DNA from 4 places in the Leisingera sp. F5 genome. Region 3 is predicted to be linked to each of the others. Evidence: riboswitches for the same ligand, from Rfam matches in the RefSeq annotation. Region 3 holds a riboswitch; each other region holds the start of a gene.
What was found. Region 3 has a riboswitch for cobalamin ahead of A2I95_RS08200 (aromatic ring-hydroxylating dioxygenase subunit alpha). Riboswitches for the same ligand answer to the same signal wherever they lie in the genome.
Positions count from the first base shown of each region.

Region 1: another riboswitch for cobalamin. It lies ahead of A2I95_RS14950 (hypothetical protein); the one in region 3 lies ahead of A2I95_RS08200 (aromatic ring-hydroxylating dioxygenase subunit alpha).
Region 2: another riboswitch for cobalamin. It lies ahead of A2I95_RS16555 (ABC transporter substrate-binding protein); the one in region 3 lies ahead of A2I95_RS08200 (aromatic ring-hydroxylating dioxygenase subunit alpha).
Region 4: another riboswitch for cobalamin. It lies ahead of A2I95_RS09770 (CbtB domain-containing protein); the one in region 3 lies ahead of A2I95_RS08200 (aromatic ring-hydroxylating dioxygenase subunit alpha).

Region 1 covers NZ_LUKH01000020.1:30,368-38,038, reverse strand. Annotated here, with positions in the region: gene A2I95_RS14960 (alpha/beta hydrolase) at 1-727, opposite strand, end outside; gene A2I95_RS14955 (TetR/AcrR family transcriptional regulator) at 798-1,388, shown strand; cobalamin riboswitch at 1,407-1,629, shown strand; gene A2I95_RS14950 (hypothetical protein) at 1,739-2,143, shown strand; gene A2I95_RS14945 (protein-tyrosine phosphatase family protein) at 2,250-2,795, opposite strand; gene A2I95_RS14940 (DNA polymerase III subunit gamma/tau) at 2,990-4,798, shown strand; gene A2I95_RS14935 (YbaB/EbfC family nucleoid-associated protein) at 4,991-5,335, shown strand; gene A2I95_RS14930 (GNAT family N-acetyltransferase) at 5,414-5,905, opposite strand; gene recR (recombination mediator RecR) at 6,089-6,688, shown strand; gene ltaE (low-specificity L-threonine aldolase) at 6,792-7,671, opposite strand, start outside.
Region 2 covers NZ_LUKH01000024.1:11,368-19,038, reverse strand. Annotated here, with positions in the region: gene A2I95_RS16570 (AMP-binding protein) at 1-1,349, shown strand, start outside; gene A2I95_RS16565 (ABC transporter ATP-binding protein) at 1,538-2,299, opposite strand; gene A2I95_RS16560 (iron ABC transporter permease) at 2,296-3,345, opposite strand; gene A2I95_RS16555 (ABC transporter substrate-binding protein) at 3,342-4,352, opposite strand; cobalamin riboswitch at 4,494-4,687, opposite strand; gene A2I95_RS16550 (DeoR/GlpR family DNA-binding transcription regulator) at 4,897-5,676, opposite strand; gene A2I95_RS16545 (ABC transporter substrate-binding protein) at 5,885-6,832, shown strand; gene A2I95_RS16540 (glycine betaine/L-proline ABC transporter ATP-binding protein) at 6,939-7,671, shown strand, end outside.
Region 3 covers NZ_LUKH01000009.1:160,395-168,065, reverse strand. Annotated here, with positions in the region: gene A2I95_RS08235 (ATP-binding protein) at 1-162, shown strand, start outside; gene A2I95_RS08230 (hypothetical protein) at 166-525, shown strand; gene A2I95_RS08225 (DUF6638 family protein) at 695-2,056, shown strand; gene A2I95_RS08220 (hypothetical protein) at 2,059-2,325, shown strand; gene A2I95_RS08215 (DUF1523 family protein) at 2,336-2,980, shown strand; gene A2I95_RS08210 (aminotransferase class IV) at 3,038-3,988, opposite strand; gene A2I95_RS08205 (Lrp/AsnC family transcriptional regulator) at 4,115-4,579, shown strand; cobalamin riboswitch at 4,805-5,004, shown strand; gene A2I95_RS08200 (aromatic ring-hydroxylating dioxygenase subunit alpha) at 5,110-6,345, shown strand; gene A2I95_RS08195 (hybrid-cluster NAD(P)-dependent oxidoreductase) at 6,350-7,435, shown strand; gene A2I95_RS08190 (ABC transporter substrate-binding protein) at 7,488-7,671, opposite strand, start outside.
Region 4 covers NZ_LUKH01000011.1:123,287-130,957, reverse strand. Annotated here, with positions in the region: gene tmk (dTMP kinase) at 1-94, opposite strand, end outside; gene A2I95_RS09810 (D-alanyl-D-alanine carboxypeptidase family protein) at 91-1,305, opposite strand; gene A2I95_RS09805 (SPOR domain-containing protein) at 1,289-2,212, opposite strand; tRNA gene A2I95_RS09800 (tRNA-Ser) at 2,454-2,543, shown strand; gene A2I95_RS09795 (hypothetical protein) at 3,053-3,289, opposite strand; gene A2I95_RS09790 (glycoside hydrolase family protein) at 3,307-3,663, shown strand; gene cobF (precorrin-6A synthase (deacetylating)) at 3,786-4,538, opposite strand; gene A2I95_RS09780 (hypothetical protein) at 4,612-5,115, opposite strand; gene A2I95_RS09775 (CbtA family protein) at 5,182-5,874, opposite strand; gene A2I95_RS09770 (CbtB domain-containing protein) at 5,879-6,049, opposite strand; cobalamin riboswitch at 6,084-6,297, opposite strand; gene A2I95_RS09765 (DUF1636 family protein) at 6,369-6,704, opposite strand; gene cobA (uroporphyrinogen-III C-methyltransferase) at 6,701-7,435, opposite strand; gene A2I95_RS09755 (cobyrinate a,c-diamide synthase) at 7,432-7,671, opposite strand, start outside.

The sequences.
Region 1 (7,671 bases), on a different contig from region 3:
CCGCTGGCGGCACAACATCGTCATCCGCCATCGCAAACAGATCCACCGGCGCACCGGTGTCTTCCCATTTGGGCAACGGCAAAGCCGAGCCGGTTTCCGGCAGGTAGCTGCCGGGCGTGGTGCACCAGCGCCGCCATTGCCAGTAAACCCCGGCGGGCAAATCGGCCCCGAACCCCACCGCGCGCCCGGGCAGATAGCCCAAGGCACGGACCAATGGCGGCACATGGCCGAACCAGAAAGCCAGCGCCAGCGCGCGGTAGGGCCAGGGATGATCGTGGTGATGCACCAAGCCGCCCGCAACCACGATCATGCGGGCGACGTCCTTCAGGCCATCCTGCAGGGGCATCAGCATTGCCCCCAGCGAGTGGCCGATAACCCACAACGGCACGCCCGCATAGTGCCGCTGCATTTCAACCCGGGCAGCTGGCTGATCTTCCAGCGTCCATTGGGCCATTGTCGCATCGGAATGGCGCGGATGTCCCTGCGCCGAGTCTCCGAAATCCCGGTAATCATAGGTCAGGCAGGCCACGTGCTGCTCGGCTGCCAGCCAGCGCGCGAAATGCCGGTAATAGCGCTGCGGCACGCCGGTTGCGCCATTCAGCACCACCGCCGCCCGCGCCTGCCCCGCCGGATGATACAGCCGCCCCGCAAGCATGTGGCCGCCCGAGGCAAACCGCAGGGCTTCCTCGCGGATAACCGCGGTATGTTCTGCACTTTTGTCCAGCATGGCAGCCTCCTAGACCGATTGGTCTAACCCGTGTCTGGACCAATCGGTCTAATGCTGTCAAGCTGCCGCCATGACTGACGTAACGACAGCTGAGACAGGCGGGACCGGCCCGCCGCCGACCCGCGAGCGGCTGATCCGCGCCGCTGCCGGCCTGTTCCGCAACAAGGGCTACAGCGGCACCGGGCTGGCGGAACTGCTGGCAGAGGCAGGGGCACCCAAGGGCTCGCTTTATCACCATTTCCCAAACGGTAAATCCGACCTTGCGCTGGCCGCGGCGGACTGGGCGTCAGGGCAGATGCTGCTGCTGATCGAGGCGTCTTTTGCTCCGGCGCCAACCTTCCGGGAGGGTGCCAAGACGGTCTGCTACAAGCTGGCCAAGCTGTTCGACAAACAGGGTAAATGGAGCGGCTGCCCGGTTTCTGCCACCCTGTTCGAAGGGCCGGAAAACGACGCCTTCCACCAGCACGCCGCGCATCTGTTCGAGGGCTGGATTACTGAAACCACCCGCCATGGCCAGCGCTTGGGCCTGGCAGAAAAAGAAGCCCGCGCGGCGGCGGAGAATTTCTATATCCTGCTGCAGGGCGGCTGGCAGCTGGCACGGGTGCGGCGCGACTCGGATGTGATCCGCGGGCTGTATTTGCAGATGCAGAAAAACGATTGACGACTCGCGGAAGAAACCGCTACCGCTTGTAGTGATGGTTCCCGTGCCACAGAATCTTGTGTCCGGGATGAAAAGGGAACACGGTGCGGCCTGCGCAAAAACAGGCCAATTCCGCGGCTGCCCCCGCAACTGTAAGCGGCGAGCGACCCCGATAGAGCCACTGGCCCGTAACAAGGCCGGGAAGGATCGGGAAAGCGACGACCCGCAAGTCAGGAGACCTGCCATCAGACGTGTAACTCGAACCCGGGCGGGGTGTCCGGACAGGGTCTGATGGCTGCGGCGGCTTCGATCCGCCTTTCATCCGAGCTCTTGTCCCCATGACCCCCGTGCCACGCGCGGAGGGCGCAGATATGATGTGGACCGACCAGACGCATTTCTATGCGGCAACAGATTGCAAATACCTGGGGCGCCCCTGCCCCGCGGCGGAACGGATGATCACCAAACTGGCCGAAGCGATGACCAAGGCCAAGCCGCTGACACAAGAGGATTTCGAGATCACCGGCACCACCGCTCTGGACGGCTGCCCGCGCAACTGCCCGGCGCAATTTGCCGCCAGCCACGACCGGATCCGGCTCTATTGCGGCGTCGGTGAAGAGGCGCCGCGTGACGGGCTGGACCGCTTTGCCGATGCCATCCTCAGCCGCGACGGCACCGGGTTTGCCGCCTCCAAGCTGGACACCCGCCCCTGCGCGCTGATGGAGGCGCTGCCGAAAACCACGGAGGCATTGCAGGCGGAACAGATGCTGGCGCTGTAACACGCACCTCAACAGACTGAAACGCCCCGCCTTCCCGTCACACCAGAGGTTTACCGCTGGCCAAACAGGAGGGCGCTTCGCATCCGCTCGGGGTCAGGCGCTGCCTTCAGCGCTTTGAAATTTGTCCCGCGCAGGCCCAGTCCAGCTGCGCCTCAGTTTCAACCGCGCAGGGCCGCACTGCGCGCAGCCGCGCCAGCGCCTGCGCCGGTTCCTCGCCGCATTCGATCATCAGCCGCAGCACCGCCATGCCGGAGCGCCCGCAGCCGCCCTTGCAATGCACCAGAACCCGGCCGCCGCCGCCCAATGCCTGGCGCGCAGACCGGCTGGCAGCCGCCCATTTCGCTGCCACGCCCGGCGGCGGGACGCCGAAATCCGGCACCGGCAGGTGCAGCCAGCGGCAGGCCATGCTTTGAACATCAATCCCCAGCCGCGGCACGCCTGCGGCTGCGTGCTCTGCCTCCGTGGTCATCGAGATCACCAGCCCCGGCTTCCATTGATAGATCTGGATCAGGTCGCCGCGGTAATCGCCGCCCGCCCCGGGCAGCGGGCATAGCGCCAGAATGCCGCCGCCTGCTGACAGCGCGTGGATAGTAAGACCTGCCGACGCTGCACCGTCCTGCGCCGCAAGTTCCGGGATGTCTTCAGATCGCATACCGCCTCCTTAGCCGCTGCGTTCCTGCATTTCCCCCGCAGTCCCCTGCCTTTGCAGCCTAAGCGTTAAGCGCGCAATCCCAAAGCCCTTTTGCGCCTCCGCGGCGGCCCTATCACCGGTGGACGAATGCAGCGCGCTTCAATACCCTGCGCGGAACGCGGACGCCCCGCATCCCGAATCCGGCACGAGACATCATGAACGATACCCCCAGCGGCACCCCCGGCGCATCCGGCCAATCCCAATACCAGGTTCTGGCCCGCAAATACCGGCCCGAGACCTTTGCCGATCTGGTGGGGCAGGACGCCATGGTGCGGACGCTGAAAAACGCCTTTGCCGCCGACCGCATTGCCCAGGCCTTTATCATGACCGGCATCCGCGGCACCGGTAAAACCACCACCGCGCGGATCATCGCCAAGGGGATGAACTGCATCGGCGCCGACGGCCAGGGCGGCCCCACCACCGACCCTTGCGGCACATGCGAGCATTGTACTGCGATCATGGAAGGCCGCCATGTCGACGTGATGGAGATGGACGCGGCCTCGCGCACCGGCGTGAACGACATCCGCGAGATTATCGATAGCGTGCAGTACCGCGCCGCTTCGGCCCGCTACAAGATCTACATCATCGACGAAGTCCACATGCTGTCGACCAGCGCCTTCAACGCGCTCTTGAAGACGCTGGAGGAGCCGCCCGCGCATGTGAAGTTCATCTTCGCCACCACCGAGATCCGCAAAGTGCCGGTGACGGTGCTGTCGCGTTGCCAGCGGTTTGATCTGCGCCGGATCGAACCGGAAGTGATGATTGCCCTGCTGCAAAAGATCGCCGGGGCTGAAAACGCGCAGATTGCCGAGGACGCGCTGGCCCTGATCACCCGCGCCGCCGAAGGTTCGGCCCGTGATGCGACTTCGCTGCTGGATCAGGCGATTTCCCATGGCGCAGGGGAGACCACCGCCGACCAGGTCCGCGCCATGCTGGGGCTTGCTGACCGGGGCCGGGTGCTGGACCTGATGGACATGATCCTGCGCGGTGATGCGGCGGCGGCCCTCACAGAACTCAGCGGCCAATACGCCGAAGGCGCCGACCCGCTGGCGGTGCTGCGCGATTTGGCTGAAATCACCCATTGGGTCTCGGTTGTGAAGATCACGCCCGATGCCGCCAAGGACCCCACTGTCAGCCCGGATGAACGCGCCCGCGGCAAGGCGATGGCGGATGCGCTGGCGATGCGCGTTCTCACCCGTATGTGGCAGATGCTGCTGAAAGCGCTTGAGGAAGTCGCCGCAGCCCCCAACGCGATGATGGCTGCCGAGATGGCGGTGATCCGGCTCACCCATGTGGCCGATCTGCCCAGCCCGGAGGAGCTGATCCGCAAACTGCAGGACACGCCCCCACCGCCACCCCCCGGCCCCGGCGGGCCAGGCGGCGGTGGAGCAATGCAGGGGATGGGCGGCCAGGCGCTCGGCGGCAGCGCACCCGCCGGCGCCCAAGGCGCCCCCGCTGGCAGCGCGCCTGTGGCCCATGGCGGCGGCGGCACTGTGACAGCCCTGGCACCGCAGGTCAGCTCTGCGCTGGCCCGCTTTCCGACATTTGAGCATGTGGTCGAATTGATCCGCACCAACCGCGACGTGAAACTGCTGGTCGAGGTCGAAGGCGGTGTACGTCTGGTTTCCTACCAGCCAGGCCGCATCGAATTCACCCCGTCAGCCCAGGCGCCCCGTGATCTGGCTGCCCGGCTTGGCACCGCTTTGCAAAACTGGACCGGTGCGCGCTGGGTGGTGTCGATCGCACCGGACGGTGACGCAGCCACCATTGCCGAGGTCCGCGACGCCGCCGAGAACGCCCTGCGCGAGAAAGCCGCTGCCCATCCGCTGGTGCAGGCGGTGCTGGAGAGCTTCCCCAAGGCGAAGATCAAGCGTATCCGCACGCCGGAGGAACTGGCGGCGGAGGTCGCCGCCGAGGCTCTGCCCGAGGTGGAGGACGAATGGGACCCGTTTGAGGATGGATGACCTAAAAATCCAGGGCATCGCCTGACCTTGACTGGGAGCGATAGCGCCTTCCTCAGGGGGAAGGTCAGGCGCTGCCCGGCCTGCCGGCCGGACGGAAGGGGGCTAAACTCTTGCACCGAAGCAATCCTCCCCTTGTTTCACGCCCTCACGGCCCGTATCTGTGCCCCGAACCGGAATCTCAGGAGATGACAGATGCTCAAAGGCCTCGGCGGTCTTGGCGACATGGCCAAGATGATGAAATCGGCACAGGAACTGCAGGGTAAAATGGCCCAGATGCAGGAAGAGCTGCACAATGTGATGGTGACCGGCGAGGCCGGCGCCGGCCTGGTCAAGGCCACCGCGTCCGCCAAGGGCGACCTCAAAGGCCTGGATATCGACCCGTCGATCTTCAATGGCGACGACAAGGAAGTGGTCGAGGATCTGATCCTGGCCGCCATCAAGGACGCCCAGGCCAAGGCGGCCGAAAAAGCGCAGGAAGAGATGACCAAGCTGACCGAAAGCATGGGCCTGCCGAAGGACATCAAGCTGCCGTTCTAAGCTGTGCCAGCAATGCCAGACCAAAGGCGGCCCGTCAGGAGCCGCCTTATTCTTTGCATCTCGTTTGCTTCGGGTACCTCAGCGCGTCTCCAGCCGGAATTTCAAGAAGCGCTGCCCGCCGCACAGTGCCTCTCCCGCCTGCACCGCGCCCAGCCGTGCCAACGGGCGCAGATGACGCCGCGTCGGCGGCAACAGGAAAGTCACAAGAGGGATACGCGGATCGCCGCGGGCAAACTCCAGCGCTTGCCGGGCAATGGCAGGCCCCAGGCCAAAACAGCCGGGCCTTAGGACCAATCCGAAATCCCACTCGCTCTCCTCTTTCTGAAACCCGCCCCAGCCAAGATATTGACCCTGCTGCAAAAACGCCCAATGACCCAGGCCATCCTTTTGCCAAAAGCTCTCCTTGGCGGCGACAAAGGCCCTCGCAGCCTCTTCGTCCCAAGTGCCTGTCAGCAGCGGCATATGCTCAGCCATCCGCGGGTCTGACATGTGGCGGGCAATCTCCAGCGGCGCGATCTCGGTCAGCCGGACGAAGCGCACTGAGTTTTGGGTTTTGTCCTGCCGTTCCATTGCCGCCCCTTTTCTTTCCCGCGCAAGATGTGCTGCTACAGATACGCCCTGCCGTCCGTCAGCTCAATTGCCCACACCCTGGCAGTTGCCGCTGCAAAACAAACCCCGAACATTTTGCTGCCCTGCCCTTGCGCTTTCCTGCTGCAATCAGCCTATATAGCACGGCGCACAAAGGCCCGAGCCATGATCAGAAACTCCACCAGCGATATCGAAGACCTGATTGCCCTGATGGCCAAGCTGCCGGGGCTCGGCCCGCGCTCTGCCCGCCGTGCGGTGCTGCATCTGATCCGCAAGCGGGCGCTGCTGCTGACGCCCCTGGCCGATGTGATGACCGAGGTCGCCGCAACCGCGCGCGAATGCCTCAACTGCGGCAATATCGGCACCAGCGAGATCTGCCCGCTTTGCACCGACCCCGAGCGCGCCAATGGCGAGCTGTGCGTGGTTGAGGATGTCGCCGACCTCTGGGCTATGGAACGGGCGGCGGTGTTCAAGGGCCGCTACCATGTTCTGGGCGGCACCCTGTCGGCGCTGGATGCGGTGGGTCCGGAAGATCTGCGCATTCCCCGGCTCGTGGACCGGGTGGCAACCGAAGGTGTCAGCGAGGTGATCCTGGCGCTGAACGCCACCATCGACGGCCAGACAACTGCCCATTACATCGCCGACCAGCTGCAGGGGCAGGTCAGGCTTACCTCGCTGGCGCAAGGCGTGCCGATCGGCGGCGAGCTGGACTATCTGGATGACGGCACCATTTCTGCGGCGCTCAGGGCGCGGAAGGACATCTGACGGCGCGTCCGGGCGCATAAAATTCTTCGAAGAATTTTGGCCGGAAAATTCGAATTTTCTGGGACCGCGCCCGCCATGGGCGGGCGCGGTCTGCCTCTGCATGTCAGCCGTAGAAGCTTATCAGCCCCTGCACCGCGCGGTCCAAAGCATCGTCACCGACGCCCTTGTGCAGCACCATGCGGATCGCGCCGGAACTGCCGCCGCCAATCACCACACCCTCTGCTGCCAGATGCCTGCGCAATTCATCATTGCGCCCGTCCCCTGGCGTGAAGAAAACCATATTAGTGGCCTGGCTCACCTCGCCCGCCTCCAGGCTGTGCAGTACCCCCGCCAATTCCCCGGCCCGCGCGTGATCCTCCGCCAGCCGGGCCACGTTGTGGTCCAGCGCATAAAGCCCAGCCGCGGCCAGCACCCCGGCCTGCCGCATGCCGCCGCCCAGCATCTTGCGCCAGCGCCGCGCCTTGGCGATCAAGTCCTGCGGCCCTGCCAGGACAGACCCCGCAGGCGCGCCCAGCCCTTTGGACAGGCAGATCGAAACGCTGTCCGCCAAACCGGCCAGATCCGCTTCGGCACAGCCTAGCGCAATGGCCGCATTGAAAAACCGCGCTCCGTCCAGATGCACCGCCAGCCCTGCGTTGCGTCCGGCATTAGCTGCCGCAGCCATATCCGCCAGCGGCACTGCCAGCCCGTTGTGGGTATTCTCCAATGACAGCAGTCGGCTCACGGCCAAATGGCTGTCATCTTCCTTGACCGCCCCGGCAATCACTACCGGGTCGAGCGCGCCGTCCGCGCGCACCGGCACCGGGCACAGTGAAATCCCGCCCAGAACCGAAGCGCCCGCTGCCTCGTAGGCACAGACGTGATAATCCGCGCCCAGGATGATTTCCTCGCCGCGCTGGCAATGGGCCAGAAGGCCCGCCAGGTTGCTCATGGTGCCGGTCGGCAGGAACAGTGCCGCTTCCTTGCCCAGCCGCTCGGCCAGC
Region 2 (7,671 bases), on a different contig from region 3:
CCGCGATGGGCATCGCAAAAGGCGAAAGCATCGCCATCCTGCATCCCAACGGGCGCGAAGCCCTCGAATGCTTGTTCGGGGTGCTCTACGGCGGCTTCCGCGCCACCATGATCAACCTGGTCGCAGGCAACAGCGCCGTCGCCTACGCCCTGCAGCACAGCGGCGCCCGCTTTGCCTTTGTGCATGACAGCCAGACCGGGCTGTTCGAGCAGACTGCCGACCTGTCCATCCTCTCCCCATTGGACAGGCAGGCAGTCACTGGCGGCTCACCGGCAGAGCTGCACCCGCTCTCTGCCGGTGACCACGCTTTGCTGATGTACACCTCCGGCACCACCGGGCAGCCCAAGGGGGTTGTGCACAGCCACGCCAGCCTGCTTGCCGGCGGCTGGACCACGGCGGCTGCACATGAACTGACACCGCAGGACCGCGGCCTGTGCGTGCTGCCGGTCTACCATATCAACGGGTTGTGCGTGACGGTGATGGGCACGCTGATTTCCGGCGGCTCGCTGGCGATGTGCGAGCGTTTCTCCGCCAGCCGTTTCTGGGCCCATGCCGGCTGGTCGCAGGCCACCTGGTTTTCGGTGGTGCCCACCATCATCTCGCACCTTTTGCACTCGGAACTGGACCCGGTCGACAGCACTTGCGCCCGCATCCGTTTCGGTCGCTCTGCCTCCTCAGCACTGGCCCCGGACGTGCAGCGCGCGTTTGAGGACCGCTTCGGCATACCCATTATCGAAACCATGGGCCTCACTGAGACCGCCGCCCAGATCCTGTCGAACCCGCTGCCCCCCGGCACCCGCAAGATCGGCTCCCCCGGCATCGGCTATGGCAACGAAGTCGCTATCCTTGATGCCAATCAGAACCCAGTCACCGATGGCAGCGAAGGCGAGCTGGCCGTGCGCGGCCCCAATGTGATGCTGGAGTACCTCAACAACCCCGAGGCCACCGCAGGCACTTTCACCGCGGACGGCTGGCTGCGCACCGGCGACCTGGGGCGCATCGACGCCGACGGCTATGTTTTTGTCACCGGCCGCCTTAAAGAGCTGATTATCAAAGGCGGCGAAAACATTGCCCCGCGTGAAATCGACGAAGCCCTCTACTCTCACCCCGACGTGATCGAGGCCGCGGCCTTTGGACGCCCCTGCAAAAGCTACGGCGAGACGGTGGAGGCGGCGGTCAAGATCCGCAACGGCTCCAGCCTGACCCCGCTGGAGCTGATTGAGATCTGCCACTCCGTGCTGGGGCGGTTCAAATCGCCGGACGAGATACACATCCTGCAGGACCTGCCCAAGGGGCCGTCAGGAAAGATCCAGCGCAACAAGATCCTTGGGGAGATCAGCAACACCTGAGACCCCCAAGGGGCCCAATCCGCAAGACCCTAAGAGGGTCAGCCTTTGTGCCCCAATGTTTCGCGCGCGAAACATCCGGTCGCACTGCTGGCCGGTTCGCCGCGCCGCAGCGCGGCGCCGGGCCCAACGGGCGCCGGCTGTCCGTCAGGACATCCGGCAACGGGCGGGAGACCTGTGCTGCGGCACTCTCAGGCCAAGTGAAAGGACAGAAACGGCTCACCGCCATCCGCGTCCTGGACCCAGCGGGCCTTGATCCCGAAGATCCCGGAAACCGTTTCAGGCGCCAACGCCTGCTGCGGTGTGCCCAGCGCCACCAGGCGTCCGCCCGACAGCACCGCCACCCGGTCGCACATCAGCGCCTGATTCAGATCGTGCAGCGCCACGACGGTAGTCACCTTCAGGTTCCGGATGCAGTTCAGGATCGACAACTGATGGTGAATATCCAAGTGGTTTGTCGGCTCGTCCAGCAGCAGCAGCCCGGGCCGCTGCGCAAGTGCGCGGGCGATGTGCAGCCGCTGCCGCTCACCGCCGGACAGGGTGGCCCACTCGCGGCTGGCAAACCCCTCCATTTCCACTGTCTTCAGCGCATTTTCCACATGCTGGCTGTCTTCGCCGCTCCAGGGCCTCAACGCTGACAGCCAGGGGGTCCGCCCCAGTTCCACCACCGACCGTGCGGTAATTCGCTCGGCGGTGTCTGCCTGCTGTTCAACGATCGCGGTCCGCTGGGCGACCTCTCTGCGCGTCAGCCGCGCCAAGGGTTTTTCCGCCAGCAGAACCTCGCCTTGCGAGGGGCGCGCCAGACCCGCCAGCAGCCGCATCAGCGTGGATTTCCCAGACCCGTTCGGACCAACCAAGGCCAGGGTCTCTCCCGGCTGCACCGTCAATGAGACATCAGAAAGCAGCAGCTTGCCGCGGATAGAGTAAGACAGGCTGCGGGCTTCGATCTTCATCGCGCAGCCCTTCTTCCACGCACCAGGATCACCGCAAAGGACGGTGCGCCGATCAGGGCTGTGACCACGCCGATGGGCAGCACCTGTCCCGGAATGATGATGCGGGACACGATGTCGGCGCCAATCAGGAACACCGCGCCGGTCAGCGCCGCGGCCGGCATCAGCCTGCGGTGACCCGGGCCAACCAGGAACCGCGCCGCATGGGGGATGACCAGCCCAACAAAACCGATGGAGCCGACAATCGACACCATTACCGCAGTTGTCAGCGCGGTGGCAAAGATCAGAGTGACCTGCACCCGCCGCACCGGAATGCCCAGCGAGGCCGCTGAATCGGTGCCAAAGGTAAAGGCGTCCAGCGCCCGCGCATGGAACCGGCAGACCCCCCAGCCCGCCAGAGCCAGCGGCACCGCCAGCCACACATCCGGCCAGCGCACCCCGCTCATATTGCCCATCAGCCAGAACATGATGCCGCGGGCCTGATCAGCATTGGCCGACTTGGCGATGATGAAAGCAGTCAGCGCGTTGAACAGCTGCGAGCCTGCAATGCCGGCCAGCACGATCTGCGCTGCCGCCGCGCGGCTGCCGCCTGCTCCGGCGGCCCGGGCCAGAACGGCAACAAAGCCAAAGGCCAAAAGCGCGCCATTGAAGGCGCCAAAGGACAGCGACAGCGCACCGCCGCCCAGCCCAGCAATGGTCACTGCAACCGCCCCGGTGGAGGCGCCGGCAGAGATGCCGAGGATGTATGGATCGGCCAGCGCATTGCGCAGCAGCGCCTGCAGCACCACACCCGCCACCGCCAGCGCCGCCCCGCAGGCCCCCGCCACCAGCGCCCGCGGCAGCCGGTAACTCCAGACAATGCCTTGATCTATCGGATCAACCGGCAGCCCTGCCCCGGCCAGCTTGTTGGCCAGAACAGACAGCACAAGGTCAGGCGCAAGCGCGGTTTCCCCGATCATTGCGCCTGCCAGAACCGCCGCAACCAGCACCGGCAAGGCCAGGCACGCGCCCTTGACGCCCTGCCATGTGATTGCGGCGGCTGCGCTCACTGGCTGTTGCCGATCGCGCTGAGTTCAGCAGCCAGTTCCTCCAGCGCCGGAATGGCACGGATGGTGGCATCCATCGCCTGAGCGTCCATCACGACGATGCGGTTGTTCTTGACCGCATCCATCTGGCTGGCCACCGGATCACTGCGCAGGAACTCCAGCTTTTTCTCATAGTCATCCGCAGCAAAGCGGCGGCGGTCCATGCGGGCAATCACAATCACTGTGGGGTTGGCTTTGGCGATGGTCTCCCAGCCGACAGTCGGCCATTCCTCGTCGGTTTCGATGACGTTGCGCAGGCCCAGCTGCTGCATCATGTAACCCGGCGCGCCCTTCTCGCCTGCCACAAACGGATCGCTCTCCATTTCAGGCGAAGAGAACCAGAACACGGCGGATGCATCTTCCAGTGCGACTTCCTGCGCCTTGGCAACAGCTGCCGCCTCGCGGGCCTTGTAGTCGGCGACCAATTCGGCGCCTTTTTCGGCTTCGCCAAAGATCGCCGCCAGCTCCTCGATGCCCTGATACAGGCTGCCGGTGGTGAACATCCGGGTGCGGGTTCCGTCGCCGCCGGTGGTGTTGTCCTTACCGACGCAATCGGCGGGCATCACATAGGTCGGAATACCCAGATCATGGAACTGCTCACGTTTGGCCACGACGCCTTCGGGGCCAACGTGCCATTCGTACTGCGCCGCAACCAGGCCGGGCCGCTTAGCAACCACGCTTTCAAAGCTCGGATCGTTGTCGGCCAGGCGGTCGATCTTGGCATTCAGGTCCGCGTATTCGGGCAGCACGTCGTTGAACCAGACCGAGGTGCCCAGCACCTTGTCGCCCAGCCCCAGCGCGTAAAGCACTTCGGTCGCCGCCTGGCCGACCGTTACGGAAGACGCTGCCGGCGCCTCGAAAGTGATCGACTGGCCGCAGTTTTCAATGGTCAGCGGAAAGGTTTCACCGGCCGCCGCAGCCTGTGCAGCAGCGATGAAGGAAAGGCCGATCAGGCCGGAACGCAAAAACATGATATTCGATCTCCATGTGTCAATGACCGGAGAACGGGTGAAAGGGCATTGACCGGTAAGGCAGAGGTCCTTGCCCCCGTTTGCGGCACCGGAAACCGGCGGCGCATCTTATCGGCAACCTCCCCGGACAACCCCGCCCGGTGTTTTTCGGTTTTCACCGGCAGGTCTCCTGACTGGCGGGTCAATGACTGTGCCGTCTTCCCGGACTGTTTTGGTCCAGTGACGTCATGGCACAGCTCTCGCCGCCTACAGTTGCGGGGGCAGTTCCGTTTGGCGCCGGCAGGCACCGCGGATTCCCTCTTAGCCCTTTCGGGACCGGTAAAGCGCGGGTAGCGCATCCCTTTCGTTGCGGCAAGAAAAAGTTATTCTGCAGCAGAAATTCTGCGGCCCGGGCACAGCTGCGGCAAGCAGCCTAGGTAGGAGGGTTTCCAAAGGCACGGACAGATGGAAAATTCCAGAAGAAGCCGTTTCAGGGTTGGGACACCCATCAGCCGCAGCCGCAAAAGCGGGACTGCAAACTGTCCGGAGACAGCCCGCAGTCCCGTTATTCGACCACGATCAGATCGGTATCCATCGCCTTGAGCATGTCCAGGATGGCCTGCGGCGGTTGCGCGTCCGTATAGAAGACTTCGAATTTGGTATCCTTGCCGATCGACACCGGCGCGCGCTTGTTGAATTTGTCATGATCGGCAACGACTATCCGGACCTGCGCATTGGCCGCCGCGACACGGGCCAAATTTGCCTCTTCCAGGTCATGCAGCATGAAACCCAGTTCGGCATTGATCGCCCCGGCCGAAAAGATGGCAAACTGCACGTTCAGCCGCCGCACCAGATCCAGCGCTTCGGCCCCGAAGGCGCCGCCGTCATGCGGGCGCAGCTCGCCGCCGGCCAGAAACACCCGGTTGTTGTTGCGCGATGCCAGCGCATGGGCCACCAGCACGGAGTTGGTCACCACAAAGAGGTTTGACCGCTGCTGCAGCTCCTGCGCCACATAGGCTGTGGTGGAACCAACGTCTAAAAAGACCGAATCCCCGTCGCTGATGGTCTTGGCCACCTCGATGGCCAGACGCTGCTTTTCAGAGGCGTGGGTGTCCATCCGGCTTTGCAGCGGCAGCTCGTTCACATCTTCAACCAGATGCACCCCGCCGTGAACCTTGCGGACCGCCTGGGCATCCTCCAGCGTGCGGATGTTCCGCCGGATGGTTTCATTGGACACACCCAGCCTGCCAGCCAGATAGCTGACCCTGCAGGATCCGCCTGCCTGCTGCAGCGCCCGCAGGATTTCCTCTTCACGCTGGTTGGTGGTCTTACGGGTTTTGGTCATCTGGCCTCCTGTTGCGTTGCTACGCCAGAAAGCCACAAAAAACAACACACGGACCTCTAGCGCCGCAATTTTTTGCTCAAAAACCGCCTAATTCAGAGACAATTGTGGCTTATTGTGGTTTTTTATTGACTGACAGACATAACCGCAGCACCATCTCAGCACGCGACGCCAAGAATCGCACAAAATGCCACATATCAGGGAATTCCTTATGCTGAGAAACTTCAACGCTTTGGGAGCCGTGGCGCTGACAGCCGCCGTTTCCGCTCCATCCGCCTGGGCCGCCGAGTCCTCCGACCCCATCAGACTGACACTGCACGACTGGTCCGGCCAGCTGATCAACACCAAGATCATGGGCAGCATCCTGCAGGAGGCAGGATACAACGTCGAATACGTCCAGGCAGACTATATCGCCCAGTTTGCCGGGTTGAAGACAGGGGACCTGCATCTGGCGATGGAAATCTGGGAAACCACCGGACGCGAGGCGCTGGACGACGCGACTGCCTCGGGCAAGGTGGTCAACGCCGGCGAAACCGGGCTGATGGCGATCGAGGAATGGTGGTACCCCGCCTATATGAAAGACCGCTGCCCCGGCCTGCCCGACTGGCAGGCGCTGAAAGACTGCGCCGAGGAATTCGCAACTGCTGAAACCTCCCCCTACGGGCGCTATGTCGGCGGGCCGGTCACCTGGGGCGGCTTTGACGAGGAACGCGTCGAGGCGCTAGAGCTGGAATTTGAAGTTGTGCATGCGGGCACCGATGCGGCACTGTTTGCCGAACTTGAATCCGCCTATCAGCGCCAGGATCCGATTGTCCTGTGGGTTTATGTGCCGCACTGGGCGCCGGCCAAATACGACGGCGAGTTCGTGGAATTCCCGCCCTATTCCGCGGAATGTTACGCTGATCCTGCGGCGGGGGTGAACCCGGATCTGGCTTATGACTGCGGCAAGCCGCGCGGCCCGATCTGGAAGGCGGCCTGGGCCGGACTGCCGGAAAAATGGCCGGGTGCCTATGAGATCGTTCAGTCCTACCAGATTACCAACGAAGAGATGAGCGCCATGGTCGGCAAGGCGGATCTGGAGGGCGTCGATATCGATACAGTGGTGTCCGGATGGATGACCGCAAACAAGGACCGCTGGTCCGGCTGGATCGGCAACTGATCTCACTCCCCGGGGCTGCTGCACGCTCTCCGGCAGCCCCGGTCTTTTCTCCTGTCCCGTCAATCAACCCGGCCGCTTTCTGCGGACCGGTCCAGGAACCGCATTGATGTCTCCCAAGACCAAACTCTCCTGCCGCAACATCTGGAAGCTTTATGGCGCCAATGCCGAGGCGTTTCTGAACAGCAACCCGTCCCCCAGCGGCGCGGAGATCCGCAAGGCAGGTATTATCGGCGCTGTGCGCGATGCCCGCATCGACATTGCCGAAGGCGAGATCTTCATCATCATGGGCCTGTCCGGGTCCGGCAAATCCACCCTGGTGCGCTGCCTGTCGCGGCTGATCGAGCCGACCGGCGGCGAGGTGCTGTTTGACGGTGTGGATCTGCTGACCGCCAGCGAGCAGGAACTGATCGAAATCCGCCGCCACAAGATGGGCATGGTGTTTCAGCACTTTGCCCTGCTGCCGCATCTGACCGTGCTGCAGAACGTGATGTTCCCGCTGACCGTTCAGGCCGCGCCCAAAGCCGAGGCGGACGCCAAGGCCCGCGAGGTGGTGGAACTGGTCGGCCTCAAAGGCCGCGAGGATTATTACCCGCGCGAGCTGTCCGGCGGCCAGCAGCAGCGCGTCGGTATTGCCCGCTCCTTGGTGACGGAACCTGATCTGTGGTTTCTGGACGAGCCGTTCTCGGCGCTTGATCCGCTGATCCGCCGCGAGATGCAGGACGAATTCCTGCGCCTGCAGGCCCGCCTGCACAAGACCATCGTCTTCATCACCCACGACTTCGAGGAGGCCGTGCGCCTTGCCGACCGTATCGCCATCATGAAGGACGGCGAGATCATCC
Region 3 (7,671 bases):
CGCGTGCCGATCACGGTCGACATGGTGGTGCAGGAGATCAATCGCTACGCCGACAGCGAGTTCCGCTATGCCGATAAGTCGGATGAGGTGGCGATCGAGAACATGGTGCGCGATTTCGGGCGGCAGGAAGAGGCCAAGCGGCGGTATCTGGAGGGGAAGTAAGTCTTGGGGATTTTCTTTGGATATGTTGCTCTTGTGGTTTCGGGGCTCACCGCGGTCTACGCTGTGATTGCCGGGATCGTGATGGGGCACAGGCTTGGGAAGAAAGAGGTGCCGTTGAAATCAGCGTTCTCCGTGACATTCCTTCCCGTTCTCCTTGTGCCAATGGTGATCTTTCTGATCGTTGCAGCTTTCCATGTTGGCGAAATGGGGCAGGGCGTTGTCACTTTTTCTGGCATCTTAGGCGCTGCCCTTTTCATGGAACGGATCTCAATGTCCTTGTTGGTCCCGGTTACTTCCGTGTTTTTTGGACTTTCACTATTTCTTGGAAGGCGGGCGTTGGATAAGGCGCAAGGAAGGTTGTGATGGACGTATCGCACAACACAAGGGCAGAGCCTGTCCGCGGGCGGAAGCGAAGCGCCCGCCCAGGGGGGCGGACGGGCGCTGCCCGAGCCGCAAGCGCCTCGGGCAGGGAATTGTTGCAACTGCTCTGGAAACGGGCGGATTGCTCGCTTGATGCGGAAAGGAGGACTGCATGAAACGCCTCATCCAGCATGGCCTGATGTTCGGCAATCTCTTCCATGTGGCCTCGCCGGCGCTGGTGGAGCGGTATAACCGCGCGTTGAAGCATCTGACCGGCAAGACCACGGCTCTGAAGGACTTCCACGTCGATATCTCGGGGTTTTCGCCGGAAATCGGCGATGAGCTGGGGGATGATCACTATCTGAACCATGCGGGCGTGAACCGGCAGTTCATTCTGCTGTCGACAGAGCAGAAACGCTGCCCGCTGCTTCACGTGAAATTCTCCACCAGCCGGGACATTCTGCGCCGGTTCATCGAGGTCAATGAACGCCAGCTGTTTGCGCTGACCGCGACGGATGCGGTGGCGGGCGAGCTGGTGAATTCGGTGTTTGAGGTATCCTCACCGGCCAAGCTGTTCGACATCCGCCAGGTGCGGATCGAGGCGGATACCACCCGCGGCACGCTGCGCCATGCTGACCGTCTGACGGAACTGGTGGAGCGGTTCAAGACCGGGGAGGATGCCTGGTTTAATGATGATCTGATCGGCGAGATGATTGCGACGGCAGAGAAGACCGGCGATGTGACCCGCAATCCGGTGCATCTGGAGCATGAGGTCTTTGAGCAGTCGAACTTCTGGACCGCGCATTTCGGCGGGCTTTATGTGTTTCAGGATGCCGGGCATCCGGCGGTGATTGCCAGCGGGGCAAAGCCCGAAGGCGTGCCGCTGAAACATGTGTTCGATCTGGAGGAGCGCAATGCGATTGCCAAGTTCCTGGAGCTGAACGGGCTGGCAGAGCCGGTGGTCCGGGCGCGCGGCGTCGATGGCGCGGCGATCCTGCGGCAGAAGATGGGGTTCCTGGCGGTTTCGGTGCTGACGGAGAAGGGCCGGGACCTGACCGGGCTGTCGCGGTCGGACCTGCGGCGGATGGCGGCGCGGCATGCGGATGAGCTGCCGGAGGAGTTTGAGGGGCTGGCGGCGCTGGTGCGCTGGGCTGAGGGGGGCGGCAAGTGGCCGAAGATCCGCTCGGACCATCCGGCCTATTTCTATTCCTTGCGGGCGTCGGACACGGCCCAGCGGGATCTGGTCAACATGCTGCTGGCAGAGCTGTGCCCGCATGACTTCCGCCAGATGTTCATCTGCCACAAGGAGGAATTCTACCGCCAGTACCGCGGCTGGCCGGAGACCAAGAGATCTTACGCGGCGGAGTTTCTGGCACGAGAATATGCGGTGGACAAGGCCGGCGCGCGCGCCGCACTTTTCGGGCATGAGCCGGATATGGAGGGGCGGATGCCCCGGCTGCCGCGGAACCGGCGCAAGGGGGTGGTTGAGCGGGTTGGCCCCTGGGGTGCTGTGAACCGGGTGAGAGGGCGTTAGGGATGTTCGGCTTTTTCCGCCTTGTTCTGATCCTGCTGGTGGTGCTGACCGTGGCCTATGGTGCGGTCTCGCTGTACTCGCGTGAGATGCGGCGGATGAAGTTGAAACGCCGCTGGAAACAGAAGGGGTTGACCGGCGACCGCCGCGCCTTCATCCAGCGGGGGCTGAAACAATACGACCGCTCGTTCCGGCGCAAGCTGATCCTCTTGGTCTATATCATTCCGCTGGGGGCGCTGGCGCTTCTGGTCTACGTCATTAACTTCATGTGAGGTGCAGCAGATGCGTTTCATCAAATGGGCTTTCCTGATCACCATCTGGGTGCTGTTCGGCGCCTTCCTGCATTACACGCTGCCGCAATACGACGTGGTGCGCATCGTCAACACCTATGAGGAGCGGCAGGAGCTGAACGACTGGACGCGGGTCTTCTGGTCGCAGCCGGACGACCAGTCGGCTGAGCTGATCAACCGCGATGTGCAGTTCATCCAGGCGGTGCGCGGTAACGGCCGCAACATGGTCTACCGCAACGAGGATACCGGCTGGAACTGGCCGCCCTATTTCAAGTTCGACACCGCGAACCTTTATACCGATGCAAATGACAGCATCTCGACCAAGGCAAACCCGGAATGGGTGGCGGTGCTGCATTACGGCTGGCGCAACGAGTTTCTGTCGATCTTTCCCAATGCGGTGACGATCAATCCGGTGGCAGGGCCGGAGGACAAGCCCACCAACTGGTTCTCGATCATTTTCCTGGTACTTCTGGCCGCGGTTTTCTGGGCCGTCTATGTCCGCTGGCGCCGGTTCCGCCGGTCGCGCATCGACCCGATGATCGAAAGCGCCGAGGACAGTTTGCATGCGGCGGGCGATGCAATCGCCGAGCGCAAGGGCCGGGTCCGCCGCTGGCTGGATACCTGGAAGTCGAAGTGAGGAGGGGCCGCTGGTAGGGCGGCCCTGTTCTGTCTGGCACGCCACAGTCTGGCGCGGCTATTTCCCCGCCGGCTCCGGATACATGACCGGGTCGCGATGTTCGCCACTATCGTGAAGCTGCCAATAGGCCGCCAGGATGCGGTTGAAGAGCGGGCCGGTCCTGCCGGTGCCAACCGGTTGCCCGTCAATGCGGGTGACTGGCATGACCCCGCCTGCCGTTGAGGTTACGAAGACTTCATCGGCCTTTTTCAGATCCTCAACGGCAAGGTTCCGGGCAGAACACGGGACCCCCATCTGTGCGCAAATGTCAAAGACCGTCTGGCGGGTGACCCCCAGCAGGACGCTGGTGTCCGGAGTTGCGGCCGCGCCGTCCTTGATGGCGAAAACATTGAAACCGGGGCCTTCCGATATATTGCCGTTGCCATCAACCAGCAGGGCAGTGTCGGCGCCCCGGCCGTAGGCTGCGTAAAGCCCCTTTACCATGTCCAGCCAGTGGTAGTTCTTGACCGTGGGATCAACCGAGCCTGGCGGGATGCGCTGCACATCCGTCACCGCCATGTGCAGGCCGTGCTGCATCTGTTCTTCGCTGGCGACAGAGCCGAAGGGGATGGCAAAGGCAATGAAGCGGTTCTCGGCCTGCCTTGGGTCCCGGCTGAAGTCCGGCGAGGTCCCCCGCGTGCAGATGAATTCCACATAAGCCTGCCTGAGCCCGGACAGGGCCACGCAATTGTGCAGGATTTCGGTCACTTGCGCCTTGCCGTAGGGCACCGACATATGCAACGCATCCATGCCGCGGAAGAAGCGGTTCAGGTGGTCTTCCAGCCGGAAAAAGGCACCCTCCCAGACGTGCGCAACATCATAGGTCGCGTCTGAATGCAGGAAGCCATAGTCGAGCACCGATAGCTTTGCCTCGTGCATCGGCAAGTATTGCCCGTCCATATAGGCAACCCCGGGCGGGTAGCTGCGGTGGTCGGCGTGTCTGTGGGACAGTTCGGGCAATTTGCGCATGATAGGTCCTTTGGCGGGCAAGGTATGTTTGTGGTGCCAAGAGTAGTGCAGGTTTGCGGGCAAAATTCCTGAAAGCTTATCAGACTTCGGGTAAAGTGATCGAAACTTAGATGTTGAGTGAGCAGTATGCCAAGTATTCTTGATGATGCGGACAAACGGCTTCTGGCGATTCTTCAGCGGGACAACCGGCTGACGGCTGATGAATTGGGGAGCCTTGCCGGGATCTCGCGCTCTTCCGTTCAGCGGCGGCTGAAGCGGTTCCGGGAGGAAGGCGTCATCGAGGCGGATATTTCCGTTCTGTCGGCCAAAGCGGTGGGCCGCCCGATGACCTTTATTGTCGAGGTTGAGCTGGAGCGGGAACGCACCGACCTTCTGGATGAGTTCCGCCGGTCCATGCTGGCGCTCGAAGACGTTCAGCAATGCTATTATGTGACTGGGCACACGGATTTCATTCTGATTGTGACGGCCACGGATATGGCGGCATATGAGGATTTCAGCCGCCAGGTGTTCACGGACAATCCCAACATCAGGCGGTTTCACTCCAATGTGGTTGTGAACCGGGTCAAAGCGGGGCTGCAGGTGCCGCTTTGACGTGCCGGCAAAGGGCATGCGGCGGCTGCGCAGTGGAGGGCGAATCGATTCGGTTGCGCGAGTCGCGTGGGTCTGCTTGCGACTTCAGCGTCTTGCCGCAAACAGACTGACAGGTGCCGGTTTGAGATTCCGGGCGTGTTCTGCCCCTTGGGCGCAAGAAACATGCATGTCTTTTTCCGGTTTTCGCGGGTCGGATTTGTCTCCGTCCCTTTGTTGGAAATCGGGCAATACCGCGGGTAGCAAGGTGCCGCCTTTCGGGGCGGAGAATTGGGAAGCTGGTGAAATTCCGGCACTGCCCCCGCAACGGTGACCCCGGGCAAGGCATGGCAATGACCACTGAAGCAAGCGCTTCGGGAAGGTGCCAGGCCCCGCCGCCGAATGGCCCCGGGACAGTCCGGAAACCAGCCTTGCCAAGACAACGTCAACCGCGGGCGGCGGCAGGGCGGTTGCGGGCGTGCGGCCTGCAATCTCTCTCCCCATGCCTGCACCCAGCCAACCCGTCGCGGGGATGCGGCAAAGGAGAGAAGCAAATGCTTCAGGACAGCGAGATTCTGGCCAAACTGGTGGCCCGGCAGAAAAACTATTCCATGGAACAGGCGTTCTATACCGATCCGGGGGTGCTGGATCTGGACATGCGGCAGATTTTCTACCGCGAGTGGCTGTTTGCCATTCCCGCTTGCGAAGTTCCGAAACCGGGCAATTATGTGACCCATCAGGTGGGGTCGTATAACGTCATCATCGTGCGCGGCACTGATGGCGAAGTGCGTGCTTTCCACAACGCCTGCCGCCACCGCGGTTCGGTTGTGTGCAAGGCGAAAAAGGGCAGCTCTCCCAAGCTGGTCTGCCCGTACCACCAGTGGACCTATGAGCTGGACGGCTCGCTGTTGTGGGCGCGGGACATGGGGCCGGATTTCGATGCCTCCAAACACGGGCTGAAGCCGGTGCATTGCCGTGATCTGGCCGGTCTGATCTATATCTGCCTGGCGGATGAGGCACCGGATTTTGACGCCTTTGCCGACGTCGCCCGCCCCTATCTGGAGCCGCATGACCTGGGCAATGCCAAGGTCGCCTATGAAAGCTCGATCATCGAGAACGGCAACTGGAAGCTGGTCTGGGAAAACAACCGCGAATGCTATCACTGCGGCGGCAACCACCCGGCGCTGTGCCGGAGCTTCCCGGAAGATCCGTCTGTCACTGGCGTTGAGGGCGGCGAGACCCCGCCGCATCTGCAAAAGCACTTTGACCGGATCGAAGCGGCAGGCTGCCCGGCACAGTTCCGCATGGATGCGCGCGGTCAGCACCGGCTGGCGCGGATGCCGCTGAATGAGGGCGCGGAAAGCTATACCATGGATGGCAAGGCCGCGGTGGCCAAGCCGCTGGGCCGGGTGCCCTTTGCCGATGCCGGCACGCTGCTGAAGTTCCACTATCCGACAACTTGGAACCACTTCCTGCCGGATCATTCTCTTGTGTTCCGGGTCACTCCGATCAGCCCGACCGAGACCGAAGTCACCACCAAATGGCTGGTGCACAAAGACGCGGTTGAGGGCCAGGATTATGACATCAAGCGCCTGACCGAGGTCTGGATGGCGACCAATGACGAGGACCGCATCGTGGTCGAGGACAACCAGCAGGGCATCAACTCCCCCGCCTATGAACCCGGTCCGTATTCGGAAGTGCAGGAAAGCGGCGTCATTCAGTTCTCCAACTGGTATGCCGAGCACCTGACCCGCGCGCTGACCGGCCGTCACCTGATCGCGGCGGAGTAAGCACATGGGACTGCAGGCTAATTTCGAGACGCTGGACGAAACCTTGGCGTGGAAGGACGACGAGATGCTGGAATGCGTCTCGGTTGTGCCGGAAGCGCCAAACACCGCCACTTTCAGCTTCCGCGCGCCGTCCGGTGCGTGGTTCAAGTACCAGCCCGGCCAGTTTCTGACGCTGGAGCTGCCGGTGCCTGGTGAAACCGTCTGGCGGACCTACACCATCAGCTCTTCGCCCTCGCGCCCGCTGTCGATCTCGGTGACGGTCAAGGCGCAGGGCGACAGCATCGGCACCCGCTGGATGCTGGACCACCTGAGGCCGGGGAGGCATATCCGAGCGTCGGGACCGGCGGGTGTATTCACCCTGCCCAAGCGCCCGAACGGCAAGTTCCTGTTCATCTCTGCAGGTTCCGGCATCACGCCCAGCCTGTCGATGACGCAGTATCTGTTTGACCGCGGCCAGTCGCCCGACATCTGCTTTATCAACTGCGCCAAGCGCCCCAGCGAGATTATCGCGCGCCAGCAGCTGGAAAGCATGGCGTCGCGGCTGCCGGGGCTGAAGCTGAACCTGGTGGTGGAGGAGGACGACCCCTATCAGGTCTGGACCGGCTACCGCGGCCAGCTCAATCAGATCATGCTGGGCCTGATTGCGCAGGATTATCTGGAGCGCGAGGTCTACTGCTGCGGGCCGGAACCCTTCATGCAGGCGGTGCGCGACATGCTCAACGGCCTGGGCTTCGACATGGAGAACTACAACCAGGAGAGCTTTGGCGCGCCGGTTGAGACTGCGGCAGATGCGCCCGAGATCGACGATGTGGTGCCGGAAGAGACCGCTGCCGCCGAGATCAGCTTTGCGGCCTCCGGTGTGATGGCGGCCTGCACCGAGACCGACACCGTGCTGGCGGTGGCCAAGGCGTCGGGGCTGAATATCCCGTCGGGCTGCACCTTTGGCATCTGCGGCACCTGCAAGGTCAAGAAAACCGCGGGCGACGTGCATATGGTCCACAACGGCGGCATCTCGGAAGAAGACGTGGAGGCGGGCTATATCCTGGCCTGCTGTTCCAACCCGATTGGCCGGGTAGAGGTCGATATCTGATGAAAACGGGCGCGCGCCGGGTCTGGCGCGCGCCCTTCTATTCGAGGCCTGATCAGGCTTCCAGTGCCAGCTTGTGCACGTGGATTTCGTTGATCGGATGGCTTTCGGCACCGATGATACCGGGACGGGCGTGACGGTAAAGCGAGCGCCAGTAGGGCTGGATCACGGTGCCGTCCTCGCGCATGAACTGCTCAATCTTCTCCATATGCCCCCGGCGGGTATCGGCATCGGCAATG
Region 4 (7,671 bases), on a different contig from region 3:
GGGCCTCCGCCAGCAGGCGGCATTGTGTTGATTTCCCGGACCCGTCGATGCCTTCGAAGGTAATGAACAGGCCGCGCCCTGCGCCAGCCGTCACAGCGCCCCCTCGGGACCGGTCAGAAACTGCTTGATCAGCACCAGCGCCGCGGTCTTCACACGGACCACAAAACCGCCGGCGGGCACGTCAGCCTCGGCCACCAATGGGAGCCGGACCTCCGGCAGCTCCTCGGGCTGCAGCACCAGTTCCGCCAGGCGCTGGCCCTTCGCGACCGGGGCCTCGATCGGGCCGTTATAGACAACTTCGCCTTGAATGGTCTTGGCTGACAGCGACGGCAGCAGGATCTCCAGATCCTTGGCCGGCACCAACCCTACCGATTGCTCGGCCCCGCGCCAAATTTCGGCTTCGGCGATGGCGACGCCCTCCTGGGCGACGGTTTTCTTGGTAAATTGGCGAAACGACCAGTTAACGAGGGCTTCCGCCTCCTCTGCGCGCCCGCGCTCGCTGTCGAGACCAGAGACCACAAAGATCACCCGCCGGTCGCCCTGCTGGGCAGAGCCGACCAGGCCATAGCCCGCTTCTTCGGTATGGCCTGTCTTCAAACCATCCGCGCCGATGCCCAGCTTCAGCAGCGGATTGCGGTTGCGGATGTTGGACGGCGCACGTCCATCGAATTCGAACTTGGTTTCGGCAAACAGCGGATAATATTCCGGGAAGTCTTCAATCATCCGCTCGGCCAGAATTGCCAAATCATGCACCGACATCCGGTGCCCGGCAGCAGGCCAGCCGTTGGAATTGGCAAAGGTCGAGGCGGTCATGCCCAGATCCTGGCCGCGCTTGGTCATGTAGCGGGCAAAACCGGCCTCGGTTCCGTCCGGGCTCAGCGCCTCGGCGATCACCACGCAGGCGTCATTGCCGGACAGTACGATGATGCCGCGCAACAAGTCCTCAACCCGCACCCGGTCCTGGGTGTCCAGGAACATGGTGGAGCCTTTGTAGCTCATCGCGTGCTCGCTGACCGGCAGCGTCTCGTCCAGCGTCAGCCGCCCGTCGCGCAAAGCTTCAAACGCCACATAAAGCGTCATCAGCTTGGACATCGAGGCAGGCGGCAGCGGCACATCGGCGTTCTTTGAAAGCAGCACCGTATCGGTGCCTGCGTCCAGTACATAGGCCGCCTTTGCCTTGGTATCAAAGGCGGCGGCCGGCAGCGCCTGCAGGCTGACCGCCAGGCCCGCCGCCAAAGCCAGCTGCAGCGAAGAGATCAGAGTGCGCCCCAGGCGCGTGGCGCCGGGATTAATTGGTGACTGCATAGGCATCCGCAAATCCGGTTTCCTTTACGCTTTTCAACAGCTGGCTGCGTTCAGACTTGTTCTGCGCCGGGCCAACCAGCACCCGCCAGAACGCTTTGCCGCTAGAGGCTTGCTCGCGCACCACCGGCACCATGCCGGCGCTGCGCATCATGTTGGCCGTCCGTTTGGCATTGGCTTCAACACTGAAGATTCCGATCTGGATGTAGGGTTTGCCCAGGGCGGATTTCTGCGCTTTGGCCGCCGGTGCGGCAGCAGGCTCTGCCTGTGCAGGCGCTGTTTGCGCCGGCACGGGCGGAGCAGCCGGGGCGGAAGCTTCAATCGCAGCGGCGGCGCCGGCAATCGGATCCAGTGGCGTTTCCGAGATTTCCTGCCCGGCCGCTGAGGCCAGCACTTCGGCAGCATCTGCCCCGGGCAGCTCAGCTGTCTGATCCTCAGCCGGGCTTTCATTGCTGACTTCTTCACGCCGCAGGGCGGTGACGTTCAGCTCAGCCGGGGCGCCTGCCAGCATTCCCAGCGCTGCCGCGGCGTCGGAGGACACCTGCAGCCGCGGACCCGGGATTTCCCGCTCGCGCCGGAACAGGGCGCCGATCACAAACTGGCCATTGGCATTGTTACGGATGATCACCCGCTCCGGGTCCTTGGTGTCGGGATGCGCCACCCAGACTCCGCCGATCGACGGGCGCCCGTCCCAAAGCCCCGCTTCGGTCACTTGGAACACTTCGGGGGCTTCCACGTCGCGCTCGACCAGCCTGGTGCTGCTGGAGGCCTGAACCTCCCCTTCGGCTTTGGCTTTGGGTTGCAAAAAGGCCAGTTTCGGCCCGTCTTCACAGCCTGCCATCAGCAGCAGGCCCAAGACCGCCGCGGCAATCCGCGGGGCCGTCTTTGCTGTCGACATGGTGTCTTTCATGCTCTCATCCTTGCCTGTGCCCGCGGCGCTTTTGCGCCCTCGCCGGAATGCCCGGTCTTCTTGATTTGGCGGCATGATAGCCTGCGCATACGGCCATGAAAACCCTGACGGGCCGCGGCACAAAGGAAACCCGCAAGGGCGGCATGAATCCGCGCGGCGGGCGGAGGTCCGGGCTTTTCCCTTGCACTGCAGATTTCCCCTTGCCTCACCCGGTTTTGCGTCCTAAACCGCTGATCGGACCGGGGAGGTGGCAGAGTGGTCGAATGCGGCGGTCTTGAAAACCGTTGAACGTGAGAGCGTTCCCAGGGTTCGAATCCCTGTCTCCCCGCCACAAAATCAACTAGTTAGCTGCCACCTTGATCGACCGCCCCGAAGGGGTGATTTTGGGTTTCCCCAAAAAATTCCCCACGTTCATGATCTGTTTTTGTTCCGTTCCCGAAGGTCTTGAGCCTCTTTTGCCAGGCGCTTTTGACACGCGCCTTTCGAATATTTCTGGACCATGGACAGGCTCTTGTGGCCGGTGATCGCCGCGATCTGCTGATCGGTGCAGGCGATGGAGCAGGCGGCGTGAGGAGGGTTGATTGCTATTTCTCCTTGGAGCTTCCGCCGTCTTTCGTTGGCTTCTGTGGCTGTCTGGCTCCCCAGCCATTATTTATCAGCTTGCCGCCGAATGAACTGTTATTGCGTCGTTGCATTAGGTGTTTTTCCTTTCTTGGCTTCGAGAGCCTTGTGTTTGAGGATTTCGACTTCATTGAAGGTTGGGTAGTTCTTGCCTTCAAAGCCAATGAAGTTCCGGAGCAAGTGGTGCCACAACGGCACCTTGAGCCTCTGGTCTTGCTCTTAAAAGCCCGTGGCATCTATAGCGTCATTGTGTGCTTTGGCATCGACGGCCCGCATCACGGGCGGCTCATGAGCCATGATTGTGGTGAGCTGCGAATTCGCCTCTGCGACGTCGCTCTCGGTCGGATCGGTAATTCTCTGAAAATTGGCCAGCGCTTGGTAGTAGTCGTGCTGAAGCATTTGGTGAGTGCGTGCCCGCCCACTGAAATCAAACGTCAGCTGAAGTGCGCCGATCAAGGCGGTGACGCCCCCAGGTGCGGCTGGAAGCGTACCGCGACATTGTGGACGTGGCGACCATCTGTTTTGGCGATACCCATGGTGTGCAGATTGGCGATAAGGCGACCATGGCGGAATGCGTGGATCGTCTCGAAGAGGACGTTCAAACGCTCTATGCGGAAATCTCAGGCTGCATGACGAACAAGCGCATTCCTGTCGGCGTGCAGGCATCCATGCTCGAGCTGGCCTTCAATGTCGGATCCGGTTCGGTGTGCCGGTCAAAGATGATGCGAAAGGCCAATGCGGGCGACTATGTGTCGGCCTGCAATGAACTGCTGCGATGGGTCATGGCCGGGGGAGACCCCGCAAGTCTATTCCATGCACCGGCGGGTTGATTGCACTGCATCATCAGCAACAACTGAGCCAGCGCACCCTGGCAACGGAACAACTCCAGACCTGCTGCGCTGCGGAAATACAGGCGGGGTTCAAAGCGCTGTTTCGCCTCTGACAGCGGCAGTTACCGCCGTCGCAGCAGGTAGATATCCATGATCCAGCCATGTTCGGCCCGTGCCTTGGCGCGGGTTTCAATGATCTGGCCGGCAACCTCCGCCAGCGGGCCTGCCACGGAAATCTGGTTTTCCATGCCCGCGTAAGCGGTCCAGAAGATCTCTGCCTCTTGCGCATCAATGGACTGGAACGAACATTCCCCGTCCAGCATGATCACCAACGTATCAGCGCTGTCCGGCCAGCCGTTTTCGCGCAATTGCCGCCCGGTGGTGATGGTGAAGGGGGCGCCGATCTCGTTCACGGGAATCGCGTGCGCCGCGGTCAGTGCCTGGATCGAGGTGATGCCGGGGATCACTGTCAGTTTGATGTCCGCCAGCGTCTTCAGCCGCTCAGCAATCCGCATGGTGCTGTCATAAAGCGATGGATCGCCCCAGACCAGAAAGCCCGCCTTGCCGCCTTCGCGCAGGTTCGCGGTGATGTTTTGCCACCAGATTTCCGCGATGGCGTCATGCCAGTCATCCACCCGCCGGTGGTAGCTTTTGGTGGCCTCGTCGCGCATCGGCAGGGCGAATTCGACGATCTTCGGCCCGCCGCCCTCGATGGCCCGGGTGCAGATCTCCCGCCTGAGCCCCGCCAGATCATCCTTGCCCGCGCCCTTGTTGGGGATCAGGATCAGGTCTTGCGCATTCAATGCGTCGATCGCCTGCAGCGTCATGTGCTGCGGGTTGCCGGTGCCGATGCCGATCAGGGAAAGCTCAATCATCACGGGGCCTCTAGCATGAAAACATGACCCCCTATGGGGCCGCGCGCTGTTGTCTGCAAGCCTGCAGTTGCGGTCAGGAGCCTTCGCTGTCGGCCGGGGCGGTCACCTTGGCTTCGACCGGCACGCCGTCGATCATCAGCGGGCTGTGGCTGTTGGTGTTCAGCGAAACTTTCACCTCGGCGCCTGCGGGCAGAGATGCAATATGCATCCAGCCGGCGTACAGGCGGGCGAGTTTTTCGCCATTGATATAGACATGCGCATGGCCTTCGCCGTCTGCATCCGCGGCAGAGGCGTTCTGGGGCGCAAAGCGGAAGTTCTGCGGTGTGACCTGCAGGTTCCAGCCGGCCATCGGGTCCTTATGCAGCTGGACCGCAACACCGGGCGCATCCGGGCCCGCCGCCAGGCTGACGGCCTGGGAATGGTCATGGGCTGCCATTTCGGCATTGCTGCCGCCATGATGCGCAGGATCGCCATGATCATGACCGTCAAAGGTGATGCCATTGCCGGCAGCCGTCACAAAACCGGCGCCGCCGCCGAACACCAGGCCGATAGCAAAAAGAGCGAGAGAGCGGGACATTTTGTCATCCTCGAAAAAAAGAATGCCCCGCCGGTTCCGGGCCGGCGGGGAGCAAGAGGGGCGGGATCAGGCAGCGGCGTCCGCGCGCTTGCCTTCAGCCTGCCAGAAGTAGCCGGCAAAGCTGCCCAGCAATGCCCAGGCGGCCATGCCGATGCCAAAGGCACGAGCGGCAAACAGGGCGCCGATCTCGGTCGGAACCGGACCTGAGAACGTCTCCGGCTCAGGTGCGCCGACAACATGCGGCGCCATCAGCAGCAGGGCTGCAACCAGATAGCTCACCAGATTGCCGCCAAAGGCGATCAGCCACATCGCGACACCAGCTGCCGCCACGGTGATGGTCCACCAGATCTGGCGCACGCCGACGTCGGCAGCTGCCACCCCGGGCACTTCCGGCGCCAGCGACATGCCGGGCGCAAAGTGGAAGGCGATGAAGCCAGCCAGGCCCCACATCAGGCCGTTGCGTGCGGTCACCTCATGCCCCTGGCGCTCGGCCATCGACATCAGCGCCACCAGCACCAGCGCATAGCCGGTGTAGGTCAGCATGGTGAAGACAATGCTGAGACCATCGCGCACAGCATCAAAGCCGGGCAGTTCGGGATGCGCTGAAACAGCGTCAGCGCCGAAATGCACCAGCTCACCGGATTCATAGAGCTCGGCGTGCAGCAGCACAGGCTGCACGAAATAAAGCTGCAGCAGGGCGGTAATCAACCCTGCTGCAGCACCAGCGAACAAGCCGCTGATCAGAATACGACTGAACATGGTCTCAGTGGCAGGGGAAGCCGGTTGCGTGGCGCACATCGTGAGCGGCGTCATGCAAAGCGGATGCCTGAACATGGCCGGTCAGGGTGATGATCCCCAGGCCCAGAACCACGGCAAACAGTGCCGGGATGAAGGTCGTGCCGGCGGCAGATGCCTTGAGCGTTTTGGTCGTCATTTCTAGTCCTCCTCGCCGTCACACCCGACGGCAGATTGTTGCGTCCTTACACGGCCGGTCTCCTGACTCGCGGGTCGCAGCTGCCTTCCTCCTTCCCGGCTTGCGCCAGTGGATATTGGAAGGCCGCTCGCCGCTCACAGTCGCGGGGGCGGTTGAGGCTTCGGTGCCGCGATTTGGTCCACCGTCCTCATTCCCGTTTCAGTCCCAGTGCTTAGGCACTATCAGACACCGTGTCGGATTGTTCTGCCCCGCGGGGCGCCGCCGGGTCAAGAATGATTCCGCCAGTTTGCAGCCTTTCAGCGTCACGCAGCACAGCTATTCAGGCGGTTTCGGCCGGGATGCGGGCAATCGCCTTGAAACGCAAATTGCCCAGCGGACGGGCGTCGGCAAAATTGCCGTCGGCGCTTTCACCATACATCCGCAGGAAGGTCAGGATGTCCGGCAGGTCTTTTGCAGTGATCTCTCCGAACAGATAGGCGGTCTTGCCGCTCTGCCGCACAGCCAGCGTCTGCGGGCGTTTGCAGCCGGACATGCAGTCCACCTGCTGCAGCTTGACCTTCACCCCCGCCGCCTCCAGCACTGCGGCGGCCTGCCCGGGCAGGGCAGGGTCCGCGTCGCGGCAGGTACGGCACAGAGTGAGGATCGGCGCGTTCATCCCTCGGCCAGGTCCTGGTCGGCCAGCGGGCCATAGAGGATCAGCACCGGCGCAGTGGTTTCCATCGCCCGCAGCATGTCAGGCAGCTCGCCCACCTTGTGGCGGTGCAGCGATTGTTCGGGCGTGGAGACACCAAGCGCAACCAGCGCATCGGTTTCTGCCGGCAGGCCCGCTTCCATCAGCTTTTCCGCAAGCGCTGCAAAGGTGCGTTTGCCCATATAGACCACGGTGGTGGCCTCGGCGTCGGCCAGCGCCGCCATGTTCAGATCGTCCGGCAGGCCGCCGGTCACATCGTGGCCGGTGATGAATTGCAGCCGCCGCGCGGTCTTGCGCCGGGTGAGCGGGATGTTTGCCGCCGCTGCCGCAGCCGAGGCTGCGGTCACACCGGGCACGATCTCAAACGCGATGCCTGCTTCGCGCAGCGCGGCGATCTCTTCTTCCAGCCGTCCGAAAACGCCGGAATCCCCGGACTTAAGCCGCACCACATTGAGGCCGGAAGAGGCATAATCCACCAAAAGCCGGCTGACATGATCCTGCTTCGGCGAGGGGCGGCCTGCGCGTTTACCGACGCCGACCAGATCGGCGTCACTCCGGGCATGGCTCAGGATCGGCCCCGAGGACAGATCGTCAAACAGCACCGCATCCGCGGCTTCCAGCCGTTTGACCGCTTTGACGGTCAGCAGCTCCGGATCGCCGGGGCCGGAAGAGACAAAGCTGACAAACCCGCTCATGCCTGTTCTCCGGTGATCAGGTGGAAGAAGGTGCCGGTGACATGGCCCTTGACCGATCCGGTTTCCGGCACCGGGTTGCCGTCCGCGTCCATGACATTGGCCAGCGGCGCATCGGGTTCATCCAGAATGGTGGAATAGTGGAATTCATGGCCGCGCAGCGCAGTGCCAGCAGCAAAACCCGGCATGCCGGCCTGAAGCACGGCCCGGCGATAGCCAAGGTGGAATTTGCGCTTCTC